DNA from 2 places in the Cellulosimicrobium sp. So1_17 genome. Region 1 is predicted to be linked to the other one. Evidence: predicted binding sites of a transcription regulator. Region 1 holds the regulator's gene; the other holds the start of a gene.

The links. The regulator LexA, encoded in region 1, represses DNA repair genes until DNA is damaged. The targets are predictions, from matches to a motif close to TCGAACANNTGTTCGA.
Region 2: the regulator LexA is predicted to act here: its motif matches at 4,415-4,430, upstream of ruvA (Holliday junction branch migration protein RuvA).

What each region holds. Positions count from the first base shown of each region.
Region 1 is NZ_CM143702.1:1,090,690-1,101,385, reverse strand. It holds gene hflX (GTPase HflX) at 1-627, shown strand, start outside; gene ACZCLJ_RS04955 (ATP-dependent DNA helicase) at 757-2,880, shown strand; gene ACZCLJ_RS04950 (L-lactate dehydrogenase) at 2,906-3,925, shown strand; gene lexA (transcriptional repressor LexA) at 4,034-4,762, opposite strand; gene ACZCLJ_RS04940 (LysM peptidoglycan-binding domain-containing protein) at 5,159-5,518, shown strand; gene nrdR (transcriptional regulator NrdR) at 5,924-6,502, shown strand; gene ACZCLJ_RS04930 (aldo/keto reductase) at 6,529-7,587, opposite strand; gene ACZCLJ_RS04925 (DUF5302 domain-containing protein) at 7,752-7,946, shown strand; gene ACZCLJ_RS04920 (pyridoxamine 5'-phosphate oxidase family protein) at 8,069-8,527, opposite strand; gene serA (phosphoglycerate dehydrogenase) at 8,618-9,817, opposite strand; gene ACZCLJ_RS04910 (HelD family protein) at 9,893-10,696, opposite strand, start outside.
Region 2 is NZ_CM143702.1:876,384-887,079, forward strand. It holds gene secD (protein translocase subunit SecD) at 1-1,882, opposite strand, end outside; gene yajC (preprotein translocase subunit YajC) at 1,964-2,428, opposite strand; gene ruvB (Holliday junction branch migration DNA helicase RuvB) at 2,620-3,693, opposite strand; gene ruvA (Holliday junction branch migration protein RuvA) at 3,696-4,328, opposite strand; gene ruvC (crossover junction endodeoxyribonuclease RuvC) at 4,463-5,026, opposite strand; gene ACZCLJ_RS03935 (YebC/PmpR family DNA-binding transcriptional regulator) at 5,262-6,023, opposite strand; gene pdxT (pyridoxal 5'-phosphate synthase glutaminase subunit PdxT) at 6,030-6,653, opposite strand; gene ACZCLJ_RS03945 (hypothetical protein) at 6,691-7,365, shown strand; gene ACZCLJ_RS03950 (NUDIX hydrolase) at 7,397-7,963, opposite strand; gene pdxS (pyridoxal 5'-phosphate synthase lyase subunit PdxS) at 8,019-8,894, opposite strand; gene ACZCLJ_RS03960 (hypothetical protein) at 9,158-9,808, opposite strand; gene ACZCLJ_RS03965 (glycosyltransferase family 4 protein) at 9,805-10,696, opposite strand, start outside.

The DNA.
Region 1 (10,696 bases):
AGCCTCCTCAACGCGCTCACGGGCGCGGGGGTGCTCGTCGAGAACGCGCTCTTCGCGACCCTGGACCCGACGGTCCGGCGCACCCGGACCGAGGACGGGCGCGTGTACACGCTCGCCGACACCGTCGGCTTCGTGCGCGCGCTCCCGCACCAGCTCGTCGAGGCGTTCCGGTCGACGCTCGAGGAGGTCGGCCAGTCCGACCTGCTGCTGCACGTCGTCGACGCGTCGCACCCGGACCCCGAGGGCCAGATCGCCGCGGTCCGGCACGTGCTCGCCGACATCCCGGGCGTCGAGGACGTCCTCGAGGTCGTCGTGCTCAACAAGGCCGACGTCGCCGACCCGGAGGTCGTCGACCGCATCCGGCGGCGCGAGCGCCGCACGGTCGTCGTGTCGGCCCACACGGGCGCGGGGATCGACGAGCTGCGTCAGCTCATCGCGGACGAGCTCCCGCGGCCCGACGTGACGATCGACGTCGTCGTGCCCTACAACCGCGGCGACCTCGTGCACCGCGTGCACACCGAGGGCGAGATCGACCACGAGGAGCACACGCCCGAGGGCACGCTCCTGCGCGGGCGCGTCGCGGAGGCGCTCGCTGCCGAGCTCGCCGGGGCGGTCGCGAGCGCCTGAGCGACGCCTCGCGCCGCACCGCCGACGGCGTCGCACGGCACCCTTCGTGCCGTCGCGGCGCCGTCGTGCGTCGTCCACAGCCCGTGGGTCCGAGCCCGGGTCGTCGGCGCCCGACCGTAGACTCGACGGGTGCCTCCCGTCTCGCCCGCCACGAACCGTCCGACCGAGGACACCGCGGCGCCGGACGGCCCGCCGTCCCGTGACGCCGCGGCGCTCGCCGGGGTCCCGGACGTCGACACGCTGCTCGACCTCGCCGTCGGCCGGCTCGGCGGCGCACGCCGCGACGGGCAGCACGCGATGGCGACCGCCGTCGCCGGGTCCATCGGGAGCGGCGAGCACCTCGTCGTCCAGGCGGGGACCGGTACGGGAAAGTCGCTCGGCTACCTCGTCCCGGCGGTGCGGCACGCGGTCGCGGCCGACGAGCGCGTCGTCGTCTCGACCGCCACCCTCGCGCTGCAGCGCCAGGTCATCACCCGTGACCTGCCGCTCGTCGCGGAGGCGATCGGCGCAGAGCTTCCGCGCCCTGCCTCGATCGCCCTCCTCAAGGGGTGGCACAACTACGTGTGCGTCCACAAGGTCGCGGGCGGCTACCCGACGGACGAGCCGACGCTCTTCGACCTGCCCGGCGAGACGGCCGGCGCGACCGACCACCCGCCCGCGCGGGCCGACGGCCGCGCGGCACCGTCGCTCGGGGAGCAGGTCGTGCGGGTCCGCGAGTGGGCCCAGGAGACGGAGAGCGGCGACCGGGACGACCTCGTCCCCGGCGTGAGCGACAAGGCGTGGCGCCAGGTCTCCGTGACCGCGCTCGAGTGCCTCGGGCAGCGCTGCCCGCTCCTCGCCGAGTGCTTCCCCGACAAGGCACGGGCGGCCGCGCGCGAGGCCGACGTCGTCGTCACGAACCACGCGATGCTCGGCATCGCGGCGATGGGCTCGCCGGGCGTCCTCCCGGAGCACGACGTCCTCGTGGTCGACGAGGCGCACGAGCTCGCGGACCGCGTGACGGCGGCAGCGACCGTCGACCTCTCGGTCCCCGCCATCGAGGGAGCCGCACGCCTCGCCCGGCGGCACGGGGGCGCGGCGACCGAGGCGCTCGACGCCGCCTCGGCGGCGTTCGGCACCGTGGTCGGGGCGCTGCCCGCCGAGCGCTTCCCCGACGGGCTGCCCGACGGCGCGCGCGACGCCGTCGCGGCGGTGCGCGACGCGGCGCGCGAGGTGCTCTCGCGCCTCAAGCCCGAGACCGGCGTCCAGAAGCCCGCGACGCCGGACACCGGCCTGAAGATGGCGCAGTCGGCGATGCTCCAGCTCTTCGAGGTCGCCGAGCGGATGGCCGGGGACCCGACCGGCCACGACGTGCTGTGGTGCTCACGACCCGGCGAGGGCGGCTGGACCGCCGACCGGTTCGGCGAGGGAGCGAGCAGGCTCCACGCGGCGCCCCTGGGCGTCGCCGGCCTCATCCGTACGCACCTCCTCACCGAGCGGACCGGGGTCTTCACGTCCGCGACGCTCGCGCTCGGCGGGACGTTCGACGCCGTCGCGCGCACGTTCGGGCTGGGCGGCGGCGGGTCGGACGGCGAGGAGGCGCCCTCCTGGCGAGGCCTCGACGTCGGCAGCCCGTTCGACTACCCGCGTCAGGGGATCCTGTACGTGGCCAAGCACCTGCCGACGCCCGGTCGCGACGCCGCGACGGAGCACCAGCTCGACGAGATCGCGACGCTCGTCGAGGCTGCGGGCGGCCGGACGCTCGGCCTGTTCTCGTCGCGGCGGGCGGCCGTCGCCGCTGCCGAGGCGATGCGTGAGCGGCTCGACGTCCCCGTCCTGTGCCAGGGCGACGACCAGCTCCCCACGCTCGTGCGCGAGTTCGCCAACGACCCGGCGACGTGCCTGTTCGGCACCCTCTCCTTGTGGCAGGGCGTGGACGTCCCGGGCCCCTCGTGCCAGCTCGTCCTCATCGACCGCATCCCGTTCCCGCGTCCCGACGACCCCGTGCGCTCCGCCCGCGCCCGTGCCGTCGAGGCGGCGGGCGGCAACGGCTTCATGCAGGTGTCCGCGACGCACGCCGCGCTCCTGCTGGCCCAGGGTGCGGGGCGCCTCGTCCGCTCGACGACCGACCGCGGTGTGGTCGCGGTCCTCGACCCCCGGCTCGTCACCGCACGCTACGGGACGTTCCTCACCCGGTCGATGCCGGGATTCTGGCGGACGACCGACCGCGAGGTCGCTGCCGCTGCGCTGAGGCGCCTCGCCGCCCTAGGCTGAGCGCATCCCACGAGACGGAGGCGCGATGACCGACGCAGGCACCACCTTGCCCACCCCCGCGCAGGCGCCCGCCGGGAGCCCGGTCCCGGGCTCCGCGGCACGGACCACCAAGCTGGCGATCGTCGGGGCGGGTGCCGTCGGGTCGACGCTCGCGTACGCGGCCCTCATGCGGGGGGCGGCCAGGACGGTCGCCATGCTGGACGTCAACCGGGCCAAGGTCGAGGCGGAGGTCCTCGACCTGCAGCACGGCATCCAGTTCATGCCGATGGCGAAGGTCGAGGGGTCCGACGACGTCGCGGTGTGCGCCGGTGCGGACGTCGTGGTCGTGACCGCGGGGGCGAAGCAGAAGCAGGGCCAGACGCGGTTGGACCTCGCCGAAGGCACGATCGGCCTCATGCGCAGCATCCTCCCTGGGCTGGTCGAGGTCGCGCCGGACGCCGTCTACGTCATGGTGACGAACCCGGTCGACATCGTCACCTACGCGGCGCTGAAGTTCTCCGGCCTGCCGCCCGAGCGCCTGTTCGGCAGCGGCACGGTGCTCGACTCGTCGCGCCTGCGCTTCCTCGTCGCACAGCACTGCGGCGTCGCGGTGCAGAACGTCCACGCCTACATCGCGGGCGAGCACGGCGACAGCGAGATCCCTCTGTGGAGCTCGGCGACGATCGGCGGCGTCCCGCTGCTCGACTGGCCCGGGATCGCGGGCCACCCTCCGCTGTCCGAGGACGCCCGCGAGGAGATCGCGCACGAGGTGGTCCACTCCGCCTACCGGATCATCGAGGGCAAGGGGGCGACGAACTACGCCGTCGGCCTCGCAGGTACCCGCATCATCGAGGCGGTCCTCGGCGACGAGCACCGGCTCCTGCCCGTCTCGACGCTGCTGGACGGTGACTACGGGATCGACGACGTGTGCCTGTCGCTGCCGACGCTGATCGACCGCCGGGGCGCGAGCGAGCGTGTCGAGGTGCCGCTCTCCGACGCGGAGCTGACAGGTCTCCGGAGCTCGGCAGAGTCCTTGCGCGCGGTCGCGCGGCGGTTCGGCCTGTAGGAGCGGAGCACGACGGCGGGCCGGTGATCCCACGAGGAGGGATCACCGGCCCGTCGTCAGGTCGGTCGAGCGGCCCGGGGGCGCGTAGAGGTCGGGAACCGTGCCGAGTCAGAGACTGCGCAGGACGGACACGACGCGCCCGAGCACCTGCGCGTCGTCACCGGCGATCGGCTCGTACGCGGAGTTGTGCGGCACGAGCCAGACGTGGCCGTCGCCCCGCTTGAAGGTCTTCACGGTCGCCTCGCCGTCGATCATCGCGGCGACGATCTCGCCGTTCTCCGCGACGTTCTGCCGGCGCACCACGACCCAGTCGCCGTCGCAGATCGCGGCGTCGATCATCGAGTCGCCCTGCACCCGCAGGAGGAAGAGCTCGCCGTCGCCGACGAGCTGGCGCGGCAGCGGGAAGACGTCCTCGACGACCTGCTCGGCGAGGATCGGTCCGCCCGCGGCGATCCGGCCCACCACGGGGACGTACGACGGCGCGGGGTGCGCCTCGTCGTGCACCTGGTCGTCGGCGACGCGGACGAGGGGAACGGCACGACGGCCGTCGTCGGGCTGCACGACCTCGATGGCGCGCGGACGGTTCGGGTCCCGGCGCAGGTACCCCTTGCGCTCGAGCGTGGTGAGCTGGTGCTTGACCGAGGACGGGCTCGTCAGGCCGACGGCCTCGCCGATCTCGCGCATGCTCGGGGGATAGCCGCGCTGCTCGACGCACGAGCGGATCGTGTCGAGGACCAGGCGCTGTCGTGGCGTCAGGCCGTCGCTGCCCGCCGTGCCGTCGGGGAGCTCGCGCACCTCGGCGAGCCCCGCGCTCGTGTTCCTGCCTCGTCCCGCCATCGTGGTCTCCGCCCTCGTCGCCTCGCGGTCGACGCCCGCCCGGAGGTCACCTGCCCCGTCCGGCGCGCCGTCCTCCTCGTCGGTGGTGCCCCGCCGCGCTCGCCGGGGCACCGGTCGACCCGATCCGGTGCGTCGTCCCTGGCGGGAGGCGTTCCGGGCCGGACCTGTCGATGGACATGTCCGGCGAACCGACCTGGTCCCAGGCTAGGGGAGAGAGCGACACGAATCAAACATCTGTTCGAGCATGTCTCGACTCGGCGCGCCGGACGTGGTAGACCTTCGTACAGGTGTTCTACGCACAGGTGTTCGATCCGGGTCCCGGGTCGACGACACAACCCCGCCGGGCCGGAGCGACCGGGGAAGGCGCTCCGGCGCCGGCGGGGGACGGAGGTAGTGATGGCGAGCATGACGGCGACGTGGGGCGAGCAGGGCCTCGCGCGATCGGGTGGTGGCGGCGTACCAGAGGCGCCGCTGCGGCTCACGCGGCGAGGACGGGTCGTCCTGGTGGTCCTCCTGGCGCTCCTGGTCGTGCTCGGCGCGCGCGTGGGCAGCGCCGTCGCGGGGTCGGCAGGAGAGCCCGAGGAGGTCCGGGTCCACGTGGTCGCGGCGGGGGAGACGCTCTGGGACCACGCGTCGGCGCTGGCCACGCCCGGCGAGGACGTGCGCGACGTCGTGGCACGGATCGTCGAGCTCAACGGGCTGTCGTCGTCGGGCCTCCGTGCCGGGCAGCGGCTGCTGCTCCCGGTCGACGCGTGAGGCGCCGACCCGGCCCTGTGACCTACGACACGCGCTCCCGCTCGTCCTGTGCGCCGCCCTGGGTTGCGCTCCACGCTTAGGCGGGCCTAAGTTAGTGTCACCTCACTCGCCTGGCTGGGGGGCCGGGCAGGAGGCGGGGTCGGCGGTCATCCGCGACCCCTGAGCACGTCGGAGCGCGCGAGGCGAGTCGCGCGCGAGATGGGGACGGGGGCGTCCCGACGGGGGCGACCGGAGACGGTCGCCCCCGTTCTGCATCTCCGGGGTCCGGCGCGGCGCACATCTGCTCCGTCCACTGCTCCGTCCTCGGGACCTCGGCGTGTTGCACCGTCGCAGGGCGGCGTCATACGTTCGTCGCGCCGCCCTCGCCCTGCGAGGTGCCGGGGAGCCCAGCCGAGGAGAGCCGTCATGCACTGCCCGTTCTGCCGCCACGCGGACTCTCGTGTCGTCGACTCACGGACGTCGGACGACGGCGCGTCGATCCGTCGCCGGCGTCAGTGCCCGCAGTGCCAGCGACGCTTCACGACGATCGAGACGGCCAGCCTGTCCGTCGTCAAGCGGTCCGGGGTCACCGAACCCTTCTCGCGCGAGAAGATCGTCAACGGCGTCCGCAAGGCCTGCCAGGGCCGGCCCGTCAACGAGGACGACCTCGCGCTCCTCGCCCAACGGGTCGAGGAGACGATCCGGGCGAGCGGGAGCGCCGAGCTCGACGCGTACGAGATCGGTCTCGCGATCCTCGGCCCCTTGCGCGAGCTCGACGAGGTGGCCTACCTGCGGTTCGCGAGCGTGTACCAGGCGTTCGACTCCCTGGAGGACTTCGAGAGCGCGATCACGTCGCTCCGGGTCGAACGGGAGGAGCGGACCGCCGCCCGGCTGGCCGCAGGCGACGACGGGCGCGCGGTGCGCGGCCCCGGCGAGCCCGACGCTGCCGGCAGCGACGCCGGGGCGGCCGGCGGCGCTGACGTCGCGGGGTCGCCGACGTCCTGACCCGGCGCCGGCGAGGACGCTGCGAGTCAGAGGTCGCTCGAGCGTGAGGCCCAGAGGTTGATCCCGGTGTCGGTCGGGATCGACTCGACCGCGCGCAGCTCCTCGTCGGTGAGGGCCGGTGCCTCGAGGGCGGCGAGGTTGTCGTCGAGCTGACGTGCGGAGCTGGCGCCGAGGAGCACCGAGGTGACTCGTCCGTCGCGCAGTGCCCACGCGATCGCCGTGGCGGCCAACGTCCGGCCGTTCGCGCGAGCGAGGGCGTGGAGCCGGCGTACGTGCTCGAGGTTCGCCTCCGAGAGGAACTCCTCGCGCAGCGGTCCGCCACGAGCCGCTCGCGAGCCGTGCGGCGTCCCGCGGAGGTAGCGGTCCGTGAGCATCCCCTGGGCGAGCGGGGAGAAGGCGACGACACCCAGCCCGGCGTCCGCCGCGACGTCGAGCACGCTGCTGCCCGACGCGTCCGGGACCTCGATCCACCGGTTGAGCATCGAGTACGAGACCTGGGTGACCACGAGCTCGACCCCGAGCTCGGCGGCGACGTGCAGCGCCTCGCGCGTGCGCTGAGCGGAATACGACGAGATCCCGACGTACCGCGCGCGCCCCGAGCGCACCGCGGTCGCGAGCGCGCCGACGGTCTCGTGGAGCGGGGTGGTCGGGTCGAAGCGGTGGCTGTAGAAGACGTCGACATGGTCGAGGCCGAGCCGGCGCAGCGACGCGTCGAGCGACGACAGCAGGTACTTGCGCGAGCCGCCCTCGCCGTACGGCCCGGGACCCATGCGGTACCCCGCCTTCGTCGTGACGACGAGCTCGTCGCGGACGGGGCGCAGCTCGCGCGCCAGGAGGCGGCCGAGCGAGGACTCCGCCGCGCCGCCCGGGGGACCGTAGTTGTTCGCGAGGTCCAGGTGCGTCACGCCACGGTCGACGGCGTGCAGGACGATCTCCCGCTGCGTCGCGAACGCGTCGGCCTCGCCGAAGTTCTGCCACAGCCCGAGCGAGACCGCGGGGAGCGTCAGCCCGGTCCGGCCGAGCCGTCGGTGCGGGAGGTCGCGGGAGCCGGTGACGGGGGCGTCGTCGGGAGCGGTGTCAGGCACGTCCACGACGCTACCCGAGGCCGGCGGCCGGAAAGGACTGGCGCCAGGGCCGGGCGTGGGGGAGGCTGGCGGAGTGCCCGGACCGTCGGGCTCCCGAACCACCTGACGTCGGCTGGTTCTCGATCCCAGCCGACCCACCTGACCCCGAGGACGAGGAGAACGCGATGGCGTCCGACCAGCAGCGCCCAGCAGCCGAGACGGCACCCAGCGACGAGGCCAAGGCGAAGTTCCGCGAGGCGCTCGACCGCAAGAACGCCGCCCGGCACCGTTCGGCGGACGGGGACACGAACACCGGTTCCGTGCACGGGTCCGAGACCGTCGGGCCGGTGCAGCGCACGTTCCGCCGCAAGTCCGGCTGACCGCTCCAGCAGCCCTGACGGGACCTGCGTCGCCACGCGCGGCCGGGTCCCGTCGTCGTCCCCGGACCGTCGCGGTCGTCAGGGCAGCGCCGAGGGGCAGCGTGCCCCCCGGGCGGGTCGCGTCAGGGGCGCGTGCCGGGTGACCGGTCGGTGTCCGACGCAGGTGCGGCGGCACGGTGGAACCGACGCCCGCTGACGGCGTGCGGATCGATCCTCACCCACTCCTCGGTCGGGACGTCGACGAGGGGCACGAGCGGCTCGGCCGTCGACTCCGCGGCGGAGACCTGTTCCGCCGTGTCGAGGCGGCGCGCCGTCCCGCGCACGACGACGCTCCACGCGGAGTCCCCGTCGACCCCGTCCCACTCGAGCGCGACGCGGTCGTTCGTGACGAGCGTCGCCAGCTTGGTCCCCGGGATGGTGCGGAAGGTCAGCGTGCCGTCGTGGGCCCGCACGCTCACGGGGTAGATGTCGGGCTCGCCCCGGACGCTCACGGCGAGCCGCGAGACCCGCGTCCCCGCGATCAACGCCCAGCAGGTCGTGGCGTCGAGCACCTCGGGGGCGTCGTTCGTGTATCCGGTCATGCTCCATCGTCGCACCGCGGCGCCACTGGCGCGCAGACGACGAAGGTCCCCGGTGTCGGGGACCTTCGCACCCGGCGGTCGAGCGCCAGGTCAGTCCAGGACGCGCAGGGCGATCGTCTGCTCCATGTCGGCGAGCGCGCTCACGACGGCCGGCTCGACGCGCGAGCCGACGTCGGTGACGACGTACCCGAGCTCGCCCCGCGTCGCGAGGAGCTGGCCCTCGATGTTGGTGCCGTGCTCGGCGAGCGTGGCGTTGACCGCCGCGAGCACGCCCGGCGTGTTGCGGTGCAGGTGCGTGATGCGCGTGATCCCCGTGGTCTGCTCGAGCGCGAGGTTGGGCACGTTGACGCTGAGGGTCGTGGAGCCGGTCGTCAGGTAGTCCCGCAGCTTCGACGACACGAACTGCCCGATCGCCTCCTGCGCCTCCTCGGTCGACCCGCCGATGTGCGGGGTGAGGATGACGTTCGGCAGGCCGCGCAGCTCCGAGTGGAACGAGTCGCCCTTGCGCTTCGGCTCCTCGGGGAACACGTCGACGGCGGCCCCCGCGACGTGACCCGACAGGATCGCCTCGCGGAGCGCGTCGTAGTCGACGACGAACCCGCGCGACAGGTTGAGGAAGATCGCGCCCGGGCGCATGCGCGCGATCTGCTTGGCCCCGAACATCCCGGCGTTGCCCGCGCGGCCGTCGACGTGCAGCGTCACGACGTCGGCGGTCTCGAGGAGCTCGTCGAGCGTGTCCATGCGGCGGGCGTTGCCCAGCGCGAGCTTCTCCGCCGTGTCGTAGAACACGACGGACATGCCGAGGTTCTCCGCGACGACCGAGAGCTGCGTGCCGATGTTGCCGTAGCCCACGATGCCGAGCGTGCGTCCCCGGACCTCGTGAGCGCCCTCGGCCGACTTGTCCCACACGCCGTCGTGCAGCGCGCGGTCGCGCTCGGTGAGGCGGCGCGTGAGCGCGATGATCTCGGCGAGGGCGAGCTCGACCACGGAGCGCGTGTTCTGGAACGGGGCGTTGAAGGCGGCCACGCCCTGGGTCGCGGCCGACCGCAGGTCGATCTGGTTGGTCCCGATGCAGAACGCCCCGAGCGCGACGAGGTCGGGCGCGTTCTCGAGCACGGTCGCGGTGACGTTCGTCTTGGACCGGATGCCGAGCAGGTGGACGCCCTGGAGGGCGTCGATCAGCTCGGACTCGTCGAGCGCTCCGGTGCGGACGGTGACGTCGATGCCCGCGGCCTCGAGGTTCGAGGCGGCGAGCGGGTGCAGGTTTTCGAGGAGGAGGGCGCGTAGCACACACCCATGGTGCGCCTGCTCCGCGGTGCGGACCAAACGGGTCTTGGCCCTCGGGACGACGTGAACGCCGCCCGACTACCGGGAGCCGAGCCCTGCCGGCAGGGGACGGGCGTGCACGACCACGAGACGCTGGGTGGGCCTCGTCATCGCGACGTAGAGGTCGGACGCTCCCGACGCGCCCGCGGCCACGTCGGCGGGCTCGACGAGGACGACCGCGTCGAACTCGAGCCCCTTCACCTGCACGGGGTCGAGGACGACGACGGGCGCGTCGGGGTCCGCGCGCCGGCCCGGGGCGTCGAGGCCCAGCGCAGCCCGCACCGCCGGGAGGGCCGGTGCCGTCGCCACGACGGCGACGCGCCCCGCCTCGCCACCGACGAACGCCGCGCGGGCCGACGCGACCTCGCGGCGCACCGCGTCCAGGACGACGTCGCCCGGGACCGGGGCGCCCGGCCCGCCGGAGCCCTCCACGCCGTCGTCCACCGAGACGAACCGCAGCGAGTCGGCGACCTCGCGCGCCGACGTGAGCGGCGAGACGGGCAGGCCCGCGGCGACGGCGGCCTCCCGCGCGGCGTCGGCGACCGCGGCCGGGGTGCGGTAGTTGACGGTGAGCTCGGCGAGGCGCCAGCCGTCGCGCAGCACGGGGTCGAGCGCGCCCGACCACGAGCGGGCGCCCGCGAGCGACGACGTCTGCGCGACGTCGCCGACGATCGTGAACGACCGCGTCGGGCACCGGCGGACCAGCATCCGCCACGCCATCGCGGACAGCTCCTGCGCCTCGTCCACGACGACGTGCCCGTAGGTCCAGGTCCGGTCCTGCGCCGCGCGCTCGGCCGTGGTGAGCCGCGGGCCGCTCGCCGCGAACCGCTCCGCGAGCACGTC
Region 2 (10,696 bases), 210 kb from region 1:
CAGCCCGCCGCTCGGCGATCGTCATGCGTGGCCCGTCACCGCCTCCGACGCCGGCCGCGACGGTCTCGCGAGCGGGCGTCTCGGCGCGGGTGCGTGCCGGGGCGGCGTCCGGCTCCGGGGACGAGGGCGCGTCCTCGACGGCGCTGCTCGACCCGGGCGTGGTGACGACCCGGCCACGGCCCGCGTACCGGATGCTGCGCGCCCCGAGGCGACGCGGGTCCAGGCCCGACCACGGGTGGCCGGTCGCGAAGAACTTCGTCCGCGCCAGGAGCTGCATCAGCGGGTGCGTGAAGAGGAAGACCACGACGATGTCGATGAGCGTCGTCAGCCCGAGGGTGAAGGCGAAGCCGCGCACGCCACCGACCGCGAGGAAGTACAGCACGATCGCCGCGACGAAGTTCACCGCGTCGGAGGCGAGGATCGTGCGGCGTGCGCGCTCCCAGCCCTTCTCGACCGCGGAGTTCAGCGTGCGACCGTCGCGCAGCTCGTCGCGGATGCGCTCGAAGTACACGATGAACGAGTCGGCGGTGATACCGATCGCGACGATGAGGCCCGCGACGCCCGCGAGGGAGAGGCGATAGCCGATCGTCCACGACAGGAGCGTGATGATCCCGTACGCGAAGAGGCCTGCGACGGTGAGCGACGCCACCGTGACCAGCCCGAGGACCCGGTACTGGAAGAGCGAGTAGATCACCACGAGCAGCATGCCGATCGCGCCCGCGAGCAGGCCCTTCTGGAGCTGCTCGGAGCCGAGGGTCGCAGAGATCTGCTGCTGGCTCTGCACCTCGAAGGTCAGGGGCAGCGAGCCGAAGTTCAGCTGGTTCGCGAGGGTCGCGGCGCTGTCCCGCGTGAAGCTCCCGGAGATCTCGGCCTTGCCGTCCGGGATGGCGACCTGCGAGACGGGCGCCGAGATCACGAGGCCGTCGAGGACCATCGCGAACTGGTTCTGCGGGGACGGCAGGGTCGTGAGGCGCGTCGTCACCTCGCGGAACTGGGTGGTGCCCTCGCCGTCGAACTCGAGGTTGACGACCCACTCGTTGGTCACGGCGCCGGTCTGGCCGACGCGGAGCCCGGAGCTGGCGTTCGCGATGTCGGTGCCCTCGACCTCGACCGGGCCGAGCACGTACTTGGCCAGGCCGTCCGCGGAGCACGCGACGAACGCGCTGTCCGTCGGGCCGCTGTCGCCGCCCACGAGGTTCTCGGGGACCGTGCAGTCGAGCGCGTCGAACTGCTCCTGGACCTCGGGGGTGATCTGGGCGAGGTCGCTCGGGTTCTCCGGGCGGACGGTCTCGCCGTCCTCCGTGCCCGACGTCGCACCGTCGGTCGGTTCCTCGGTCGCACCGTCGGTCGCCGCGTCGGCGGGGGCGTCGGCAGACTCCGTCGCGTCAGGCGCAGCGTCGTCGGCGGCCGCGTCGTCCGCGGCCCCGTCCTCGGCGGCCGCGTCCTCGGCGGGGACGGCCGTCGGGGCGCCGACCGCGAGCACGGGCCGGAAGCGCATCTGGGCCGACTGGCTGACGAGGTCGATCGTCTCCTGGCTCGGCTCACCGGGGATGCCGACGACGATGTTGCCCGATCCCTGCCGGGTGATCTCCGACTCCGACACTCCCTGCGCGTCGATGCGCTGGCGGATGACGTTGATCGCCTCGTTGATCGCCTCGGGCGTCACCTCGGAACCGTCGGTCGTGACGGGCTCGAGGATGATCTGCGTGCCGCCCTCGAGGTCCAGCGCGAGACCCGGGGTCAGGCTCGCGCCGCCCGGGTCGTCGGCGGTCTGCGGGTCGAGCTTCGTCCCCGCGAAGAGGCTCCCGAAGAGGGCGACCACGAGGACGCCCAGGAAGACGAGGGTCCGTACAGGCCTCGCTCGTGTGCTGCTGGTGGCCAACTGTCCGTCTCTTCTCGTGCGAGTGCGATGGGCCCGGGGGCCCATCGCGTCAGTCCGGCCGCGCGTGCGGCCGGCGGGTGGTCACTTGCTGTCCGTGCCCTCGTCGCGACGGTCGCGGTCCTTGTCCGCCTTCTCGTCGGTGAGGCCGGACAGGTCGTCGGGGACGACGAGGTCGTCGGCGTCGTCCTTCGACGAGCCGGAGGAGATGGTAGCCGCACTGCCGTAGGCGGCGGCCGGAGCAGCCGGCTCCTCGCCCTCGACGAGCTCCTCGGTCTCTTCCTCCACCGGCACGTCGACGCGCTTGGCGATCGCCGCACGCAGCCAGCGCGTCTGCGCGCCGGGGGTGGACTCGATGGTGATGATGTCCGCCTCGTCGTCGACGTCGACGATCGTGCCGAACATCCCCGAACCCGTCATGACCTCCTGGCCCGGAGCGAGCTCGGACCGGAAGTTCTGGGCCTCGCGCTGCTGCTTGCGGGTGCGGCTGGTCATGAGGAACATCGCACCGGCTGCGAGGGCGAGGATGAGGATGAAGCTGATATCCATGACGGGGTCTCACGTGTCCTGTTCGTCGGCGGGGTTCTGCGCGGCAGTCTAGGCGCGCGCGCACGGTTCACCAACGAGCCGTTCGGTCGTGGAGTTCCCCGCAGGTCCGTCCAGTCTAGGCCCTCCGCGGCACGCCCTGTGACGGCCGTCACGGCGCCCCGGGTGGTTCGGGCCGCTGGTGCGTCGCACCGTCAGGCGTCGAAGAGCGTGCCGCCGTCGCGCGGTGGGGTCAGCCCGAGGTGCGCCCACGCGGCGGGCGTCGCGACGCGACCCCGTGGCGTCCGTCCGATCAGCCCTTCCCGCACGAGGTACGGCTCGGCGACGGTCTCGACCGTCTCGGCCTCCTCACCGACCGTGACGGCGAGCGTCGTCAGGCCGACCGGGCCCCCGTTGAAACGGGTGCACAGCGCCGTGAGCACCGCGCGGTCGAGCCGGTCGAGCCCGATCGGGTCCACCTCGTACACCTCGAGCGCGGCGCGCGCGGCGCGCAGGTCGAGGCTGCCGTCGCCGCGGACCTGCGCCCAGTCGCGCACGCGCCGCAGCAGGCGGTTCGCGATGCGCGGCGTCCCGCGCGAGCGACCCGCGATCTCGTGCGCGGCGTCGGGGTGGAGCGCGACGCCGAGCAGGCCCGCGGAGCGGGTCAGGACGCGCTCGAGCTCCTCGCCCGAGTAGAAGTCGAGGTGACCCGTGAACCCGAACCGGTCGCGCAGCGGCGCGGGCAGCAGGCCGGCGCGCGTCGTCGCGCCGACCGCCGTGAACGGCGGCAGGCTCAACGGGATCGCGCTCGCGCCCGCACCCTTGCCGACCACCACGTCGACGCGGAAGTCCTCCATCGCCATGTAGAGCAGCTCCTCGGCGGGCCGCGCGAGGCGGTGGATCTCGTCGATGAACAGCACCTCGCCCTCCTCGAGCGAGGACAGCACCGCGGCGAGGTCGCCCGCGTGCTGGATCGCCGGCCCCGAGGTCACGCGCAGGGACGCGCCGAGCTCGGCGGCGATGATCATCGCCAGGGTCGTCTTGCCGAGACCCGGCGGCCCGGAGAGCAGCACGTGGTCGGGCGCGCTCCCCCGCGCGAGCGCGGCCTGCAGCACGAGCGAGAGCTGGTCGCGCACGACCCGCTGCCCGACGAACTCCTCGAGCCGCCGTGGGCGCAGCGCCGCCTCGGCCGCGCGCTCGAGGTCGTCGGCGCCCGCGGCGACGATGCGCTCGGACGTGAAGCCGTCCTCGGGGAAGCCGCCCGCCCCGACCCGGTCGAAGTCCGCCATCGTCAGCCCCTCTGCCCGCCGAGCACGCGCAGCGCGGCGCGCAGTGCGCCTGCCACGTCGGCGGCCTCGACGACGTCGACCCCCGCCTGGGCGAGGACCGTCGAGACCGCGTCGTCCGCGGCCTTGACGTTCCACCCGAGCCCGACGAGCGCCTCGACGACCTGGTCCCGACGGTCCTCGACGGCGGCCGGCGTGCCGGCTCCCGACCCGGCGACGGGCGCGTCGGCCCCGGTCGGCGCGCCGAGCTTGTCCCCGAGCTCGAGCGCGATCCGCTGGGCGCCCTTGTTCCCGATGCCGGGGACGCGCACGAGAGCCGCGATGTCCGCACCCGCGACGGCCCGCCGCAGCGCGTCGGGCGTGTGCACGGCGAGCATCGCGAGCGCGAGGCGCGGGCCGACACCGCTGACGGTCTGCACGGTCTCGAAGACGGAGCGCTCGTCGTCGTCGGCGAAGCCGAAGAGCGTGAACGAGTCCTCTCGCACGACGAGGCTGGTGGCGAGGCGCGCGGTCTCGCCCACGCGGAGCCCGGCGAGCGTCGCGGGTGCGGCGTGCACGAGGTAGCCCACACCCCCGACGTCGAGCACCGCCCGGTCGAGCTGCACGCTCGCCACCGTCCCGCTCAGCGACGCGATCACGCGGTGTCCTCCGATCGACGGGCGCCGGGCCCGTGGGGCGCGGCGCAGGGGCGCGCACGTGCGGGACGAGTCACGGCACGAGCGGTGCGAACAGGTGTACGACGGGTCACTCTAGCCCGGGGCTCCGACGCGGCCTACGCACGCCCGCGGCGTGCCGTGCGCTCGGCGGCCGCCCAGGCGCGCTGGGCCGGGGTGAGCTCGTGCCGCTCGCCGCCCTGCAGCGCTCCGGCGGGCCGCCACAGGTGGCAGATCGCCAGCGCGAGCGCGTCGGCGGCGTCGGCGGGCTTCGGCAGCTCGGCCAGCCCGAGGATGCTCGCGACCATGCGCTGCACCTGCTCCTTGCCCGCCCGCCCGCTCCCCGTCACGGCGGCCTTGACCTCCGACGGCGTGTGCAGCGCGACCGGGACCTGGCGGCGCGCCGCCGCGACCATCGCGAGCCCGGCGACCTGCGCCGTGCCCATCACGGTGCCGACGTTGTTCTGCGCGAACACCCGCTCGACCGCGACGACGTCGGGCACGTGCTCGTCGAGCCACGCGTCCAGTCGTTCCGAGATGCGCAGCAGCCGCAGGTCCACGCTGAGCTCGGGGTCGGATCGCAGCACCCCGACGGCCACCATCTCGGCCTTGCGCCCGGGCAACGAGTCCACGACCCCCACGCCGCACCGGGTCAGTCCAGGGTCCACTCCGAGCACGCGCACCCCGTCACCCTTTCACGACCTGCTGCCTCATCCGCCGAGGCGCGCAGCGGGACCGTCGAGCCGACGACGCCGCATCACGCGGACCGCCGGCCGGAAGCAGGACGGGCGGGCGGGGTGCGCGCGGTCGTGGCGGGCCTGGCGGGAGCGCCCGAGGGACGAGGGCGCGGATGGTAGACCGCGCGCACCCCGCCCGCCCGGCCTCCCCGACCACGACCGCCGTCGGTCGAGCGAGGGGTCAGTCGTCGTTCTCGAGCTCCGCCATGACGTCGTCCGACGCGTCGAAGTTCGCGTAGACGTTCTGCACGTCGTCGCTGTCCTCGAGCGCGTCGATGAGGCGCAGGATCTTGCGCGCGCCGTCGGCGTCGACCTCGACCTCCATGGACGGGTGCCACACGGAGTCGGCGGAGTCGTACTCGATCCCGGCGTCCTGGATGGCGGTGCGGACGGCGACGAGGTCGCTCGCCTCGCACAGCACCTCGATGACGTCGCCGGAGTCCGTGACGTCCTCGGCCCCGGCGTCGAGCGCGGCGAGCATCACGTCGTCCTCGGTGACGCCGTCGGCCTTGGGCACGACGACGAGGCCCTTGCGCGAGAAGAGGTACGAGACCGAGCCCGGGTCGGCGAGACTGCCGCCGTTGCGGGAGAACGCGGTGCGCACCTCGGCGGCGGCGCGGTTCTTGTTGTCGGTGAGGCACTCGACGAGCACGGCGATCCCGTTGGTGCCGTAGCCCTCGTACATGATCGTCTGGTAGTCGACGGCGTCGGCACCTTCGCCGCTGCCGCGCTTGACCGCACGCTCGATGTTGTCGTTCGGCACGGACGACTTCTTGGCCTTCTGGACGGCGTCGAAGAGCGTCGGGTTGCCGGCCAGGTCACCGCCGCCGGTGCGCGCCGCCACCTCGATGTTCTTGATGAGCTTCGCGAAGAGCTTGCCGCGCTTGGCGTCGATGGCCGCCTTCTTGTGCTTGGTCGTGGCCCACTTGGAGTGCCCTGACATGCGTTCCTACCCCTTCGCGATCTGGACGAACCGCTCGTGCACGCGCGCGTCGCCGGAGATCTCCGGGTGGAACGACGTGGCGAGCAGCGATCCCTGCTGTACTGCGACGATCCTACCGGCGGCGGCGTCGGGGATCCCCGGCGTGCTCGCGTCCGGGATGCGGGCGAGGACCTCGACGCCCGGTCCGGCGTCCTCGACCCACGGCGCGCGGATGAACACCGCGTGCACCGAGGGGTCGTCCCCGGGCAGCCCGGCGAACGCGAGGTCGGTCTCGAACGAGTCCACCTGGCGGCCGAACGCGTTGCGCCGCACGGTCACGTCGAGCCCGCCGATGGTGCGCTGGTCGGCCGTGCCGCCGAGGATGCGGTCGGCGAGCAGGATCATGCCGGCGCACGAGCCGTAGACGGGCAAGCCCTCGGCGATCCGCGCACGCAGGGGCTCGTCGAGCTCGAAGATCCGCAGGAGCTTGTCGATGGTCGTCGACTCGCCCCCGGGGAGCACGAGGCCGTCGACCTGCGCGAGCTCCTCGGGTCGGCGGACGCCGACGGTGCGGGCACCTGCGGACTCGAGCGCGGCGGCGTGCTCGCGCACGTCGCCCTGCAGGGCGAGAACCCCGATCGTGATCGTCACGAGGGGTGATGATACGTCGGCCGGTAGGGTCGCCGACGTGACGTACCCGCCTGCAGCGCAGCCCGGCGCTCCTCCCGGTCCCCCCGCACCGGCGTGGGGCGGCCCGCCGCCGGTCGCACCGACGCCTCGCCGCGCTCCGCGCGGCGCGACCGTGCTGATCGTCGCCGGCGCCGTGGTGCTCGTGGGCGCGCTCGTCGCGGGCGTGCTCGGCGTGACGCTCTTCCTGCGCGCGATCCCGACGGGCGTCGTCACGAGCGGAGGGTCGCCGGGTTCGGCGTCGATCGCGTCCGGCGCGGTGCCCGGCGAGGCGGACGTCACGGTCGCCGGCGGGGAGCCGTACACCGTGTGGGCGGTCGGCGGCCCCGGGGACGCCGCGTTCGCCGCGGACGACGTCACGGTGACGTGCGGCGGCACCACCGTCCTCGTCTCGTCCCCTGCCGTGACCGGGTCGTCCGGCGTGGGCACGACGTCGGCCGCGACCGTCGCGGAGTTCACGGCGACCGGCGACGGCGCGTGCACCGTGTCGGTCGCGACGTCCCAGGACGCGGACGCCGGGTCCTTCGTCGTGACGGAGGGCTGGCGCTTCGGCGAGTTCTTCGCGACCGTGGGCGGCACGGTGCTGCTGTGGATCCTCGCGATCGGCGGCGGTCTGCTCGGCCTCGGCCTGCTGCTGGGCGGCATCGTGTGGCGCGTCGCCGCGCGCCGCGCCTGACCTCGGCTGTCCGCTCGCTCCCGGCCCGGCGTCAGTGCTCGCGCGCGAGCCCGAGGTGGCGGGTCACACCGTCCCAGCCGTGCAGCAGGGGCCGCACGAGGTCGACGAGTCCCTCAGGGAACACCTCGATCTCGACCCGCGCGAGCTCGTCGAGGTCCCACCACCGCATCTCGTCGACGACGTCGAGCTCGACGTCCGTCCATCCGTCGCGGCTGAGGTCCTCGCCCGCGAGGACCTCACCGTGCAGCCGCGCGAGGTAGATGACCTCGTCCTGGCGGCAGTGCTGCCGGTAGAAGTCGAAGACTGCGCTGCGGGTGTAGACCGGCCCGACGAGATGGGCGGGGTCGAGCGCGATGCCGGTCTCCTCGCGCACCTCGCGCAGGGCCGCCGCGGCGTCGTCCTCCCCCTCGTCGATGCCACCGCCGACGGTGAACCACCACGACCGTTCGGGCTGGTCGACGTCGTGACCCCGGACGAGGAGGACGCGGTCGGCGTCGTCGAGCAGGACGACGCGCGCGCCGCGCCGGAAGAAGAGGCCGTCGTCCCCGAGCACCCAGTCGGGGCCCAGGGACGACGGCGCGTCCGTCCGGTCCGTCACCGCGACGCCCGGCCGTCCAGGCTCGCCGGCGGTGCCGGCAGGTGCGCGGACAGGGTCACCAGCCGCGCTCGGCGAGGCGGTGCGGCACGGGGATGTCGTCGACGTTGATGCCGACCATCGCCTCGCCGAGCCCGCGGGACACCTTCGCGATCACGTCGGGGTCGTCGTAGAACGTCGTCGCCTTGACGATCGCGGCAGCTCGCTGCGCCGGATTGCCCGACTTGAAGATGCCGGAGCCCACGAAGACGCCCTCGGCGCCGAGCTGCATCATCATCGCCGCGTCGGCCGGCGTCGCGATGCCGCCGGCGGTGAACGTGACGACCGGGAGCTTGCCGGTGGCGGCGACCTCCTTGACGAGCTCGTACGGCGCCTGCAGCTCCTTGGCGGCGACGAACAGCTCGTCCTCAGGGAGCGAGGTGAGGCGGCGGATCTCGCCACGGATGGTGCGCATGTGGGTCGTCGCGTTGGACACGTCGCCCGTCCCGGCCTCACCCTTCGACCGGATCATCGCGGCGCCCTCGGTGATGCGGCGCAGCGCCTCTCCGAGGTTGGTCGCGCCGCACACGAACGGCACGGTGAACTGCCACTTGTCGATGTGGTTCGCGTAGTCGGCCGGCGTGAGGACCTCGGACTCGTCCACGTAGTCCACGCCCAGCGACTGGAGCACCTGCGCCTCGACGAAGTGCCCGATGCGCGCCTTCGCCATGACGGGGATCGAGACGGCCGCGATGATGCCGTCGATCATGTCGGGGTCCGACATGCGGGAGACGCCGCCCTGGGCGCGGATGTCGGCCGGGACGCGCTCGAGCGCCATGACCGCGACGGCGCCGGCGTCCTCGGCGATCTTCGCCTGCTCGGCGGTGACGACGTCCATGATGACGCCGCGCTTGAGCATCTCCGCCATGCCGCGCTTGACCTTCGCGGTGCCCACGGAGCCCTCTGCGGCGGGCGCGGCGCCTGCGGGGACCTTCTCGGCGGGGACGTTCTGCTCGGACACGTTGGTCACCGGTACCTCACACGTTCGGTTCGAGGGAGCGCACGGCCGTCACGAGGCGGACGGCCGGGCCTCCGCGGGTCGCGCCGACGGCCCCCGGCGAGGTGGAGAGAAGCCGGTGGGAGCGGTGCGTGCGCGGTGGCGGGCACATGCTCGCACACCACGACCATCCTACTGCGGCGCGTCCGGGCCCCAGGCGCTCAGGAGGTCCCGCCGGCGGGCTCGAGAGGACGGCCGAGACCGGGCGGCCAGGCGTCGTCGAGCTCGACGGTCGCGGGCATCGGCGCGTGCCCCGCGAGCCGGAACAGCCGGACCCACCACTTGCTCCGCACGCGCTGCGCCTGGGCGACGGCCTCGTTGTGGAAGCGACGCGCGAGCTGGGCCCGGTACCAGGCCGCCGAGAGGTTGCCGAGGAGCTCGTCGCCCGCCGGGACGTCACGCAGCTCCGCGACGTCCTCCGCGTCCTCGAGGGCGGACCGCAGCGTCGCCGACAGGTCGGACTCGGCGAGCGCGCGCGACGGCGCCATGCCACCGAGCAGCAGCCGTGGGCGGGGCGCGTCCTGCGTACCGAGTCCCGGCACGCTCTCGACGAGGCGCCGCGCGTCCGCGTCGTCGTCCAGCACCGCGTGCGCGGCCTCGGCCAGGAGGACCGAGGTCACCGGGTCGAGCTCGGCCGACGCCGCGAGGTCGACGACGGCCGACGCGCGACGCACCAGCTGGGCGTCGAGCGCGAGGCGCGACGCCATGACCTTGCGGTGCAGGCGGTCGAGCCGGGACGCGGCGACCCACAGGAGCCAGCCGACGAGCACGACGACGGCCACGACGAGGATCGCGATCTCCGACCAGGTCATGCGCGAGCCTCCTCGTCCCGGTCGCCGCGCGTCCGTCCGAGGAGGCGACCGCCGCGGCGGGACCGCGGGTCCTCGTGCACCGGGATGACCGCCTCGGACGCGGCGAGGACCATCTCGTACACGGCGAGCACCTCCGCGGTGACGGCGGACCAGTCGAAGCGCCGGACGAACTCCCGGGCCCGGTCGCGGTACGCCTCGCGCCGGCCGGCGTCGGCGAGGACCTCGACGACCGTCGCCGCGAGCGCTGCGCCGTCGCCGACGGGGAACAGCGCACCGGCCGCACCGTCGTCGAGCACGCGACGGAAGGCGCCGAGGTCGCTCGCGACGACGCACGCGCCCGCGCTCATCGCCTCGACGAGCACGATGCCGAAGCTCTCGCCGCCCGTCTGGGGCGCGATGTACAGGTCGACGGAGGCGAGCATGCTCGCCTTGTCCTCGTCGCTCACGCCGCCGAGGAACTCCACGGACGACGCGTGCTCACCCAGGGCGGCGACGGCCTCGTCCTTCCCCGCGTCGCCGCGGCCGGCGACGAGGAACCGCGCCCCCGGCACCTCCGCGAGGATGCGCGGGATCGCGTCGGTCAGGACGGGCAGTCCCTTGCGCGGCTCGTCGAGACGGCCGAGGAACCCGATGGTCGGCGCGTCCGGCGTGCCCTGCCAGCGCGGCTGCGGCACGGCGCCGGCGAACGTGTCGACGTAGACCCCGTTGGGGATGACGACGGCGTCCCCGCCCAGGTGCTCGACGAGCGTGCGCCGCGCGTCCTCCGACACGGCGATGCGCGCGTCGATCTTCTCGAGGCTCTGGCGCACGAGCGGGTAGGCGACCTGCAGCGCCCGGGAGCGCACGAGCGAGGTGTGGAACGTGGCGACGATGGGCCCCTGCGCGGTC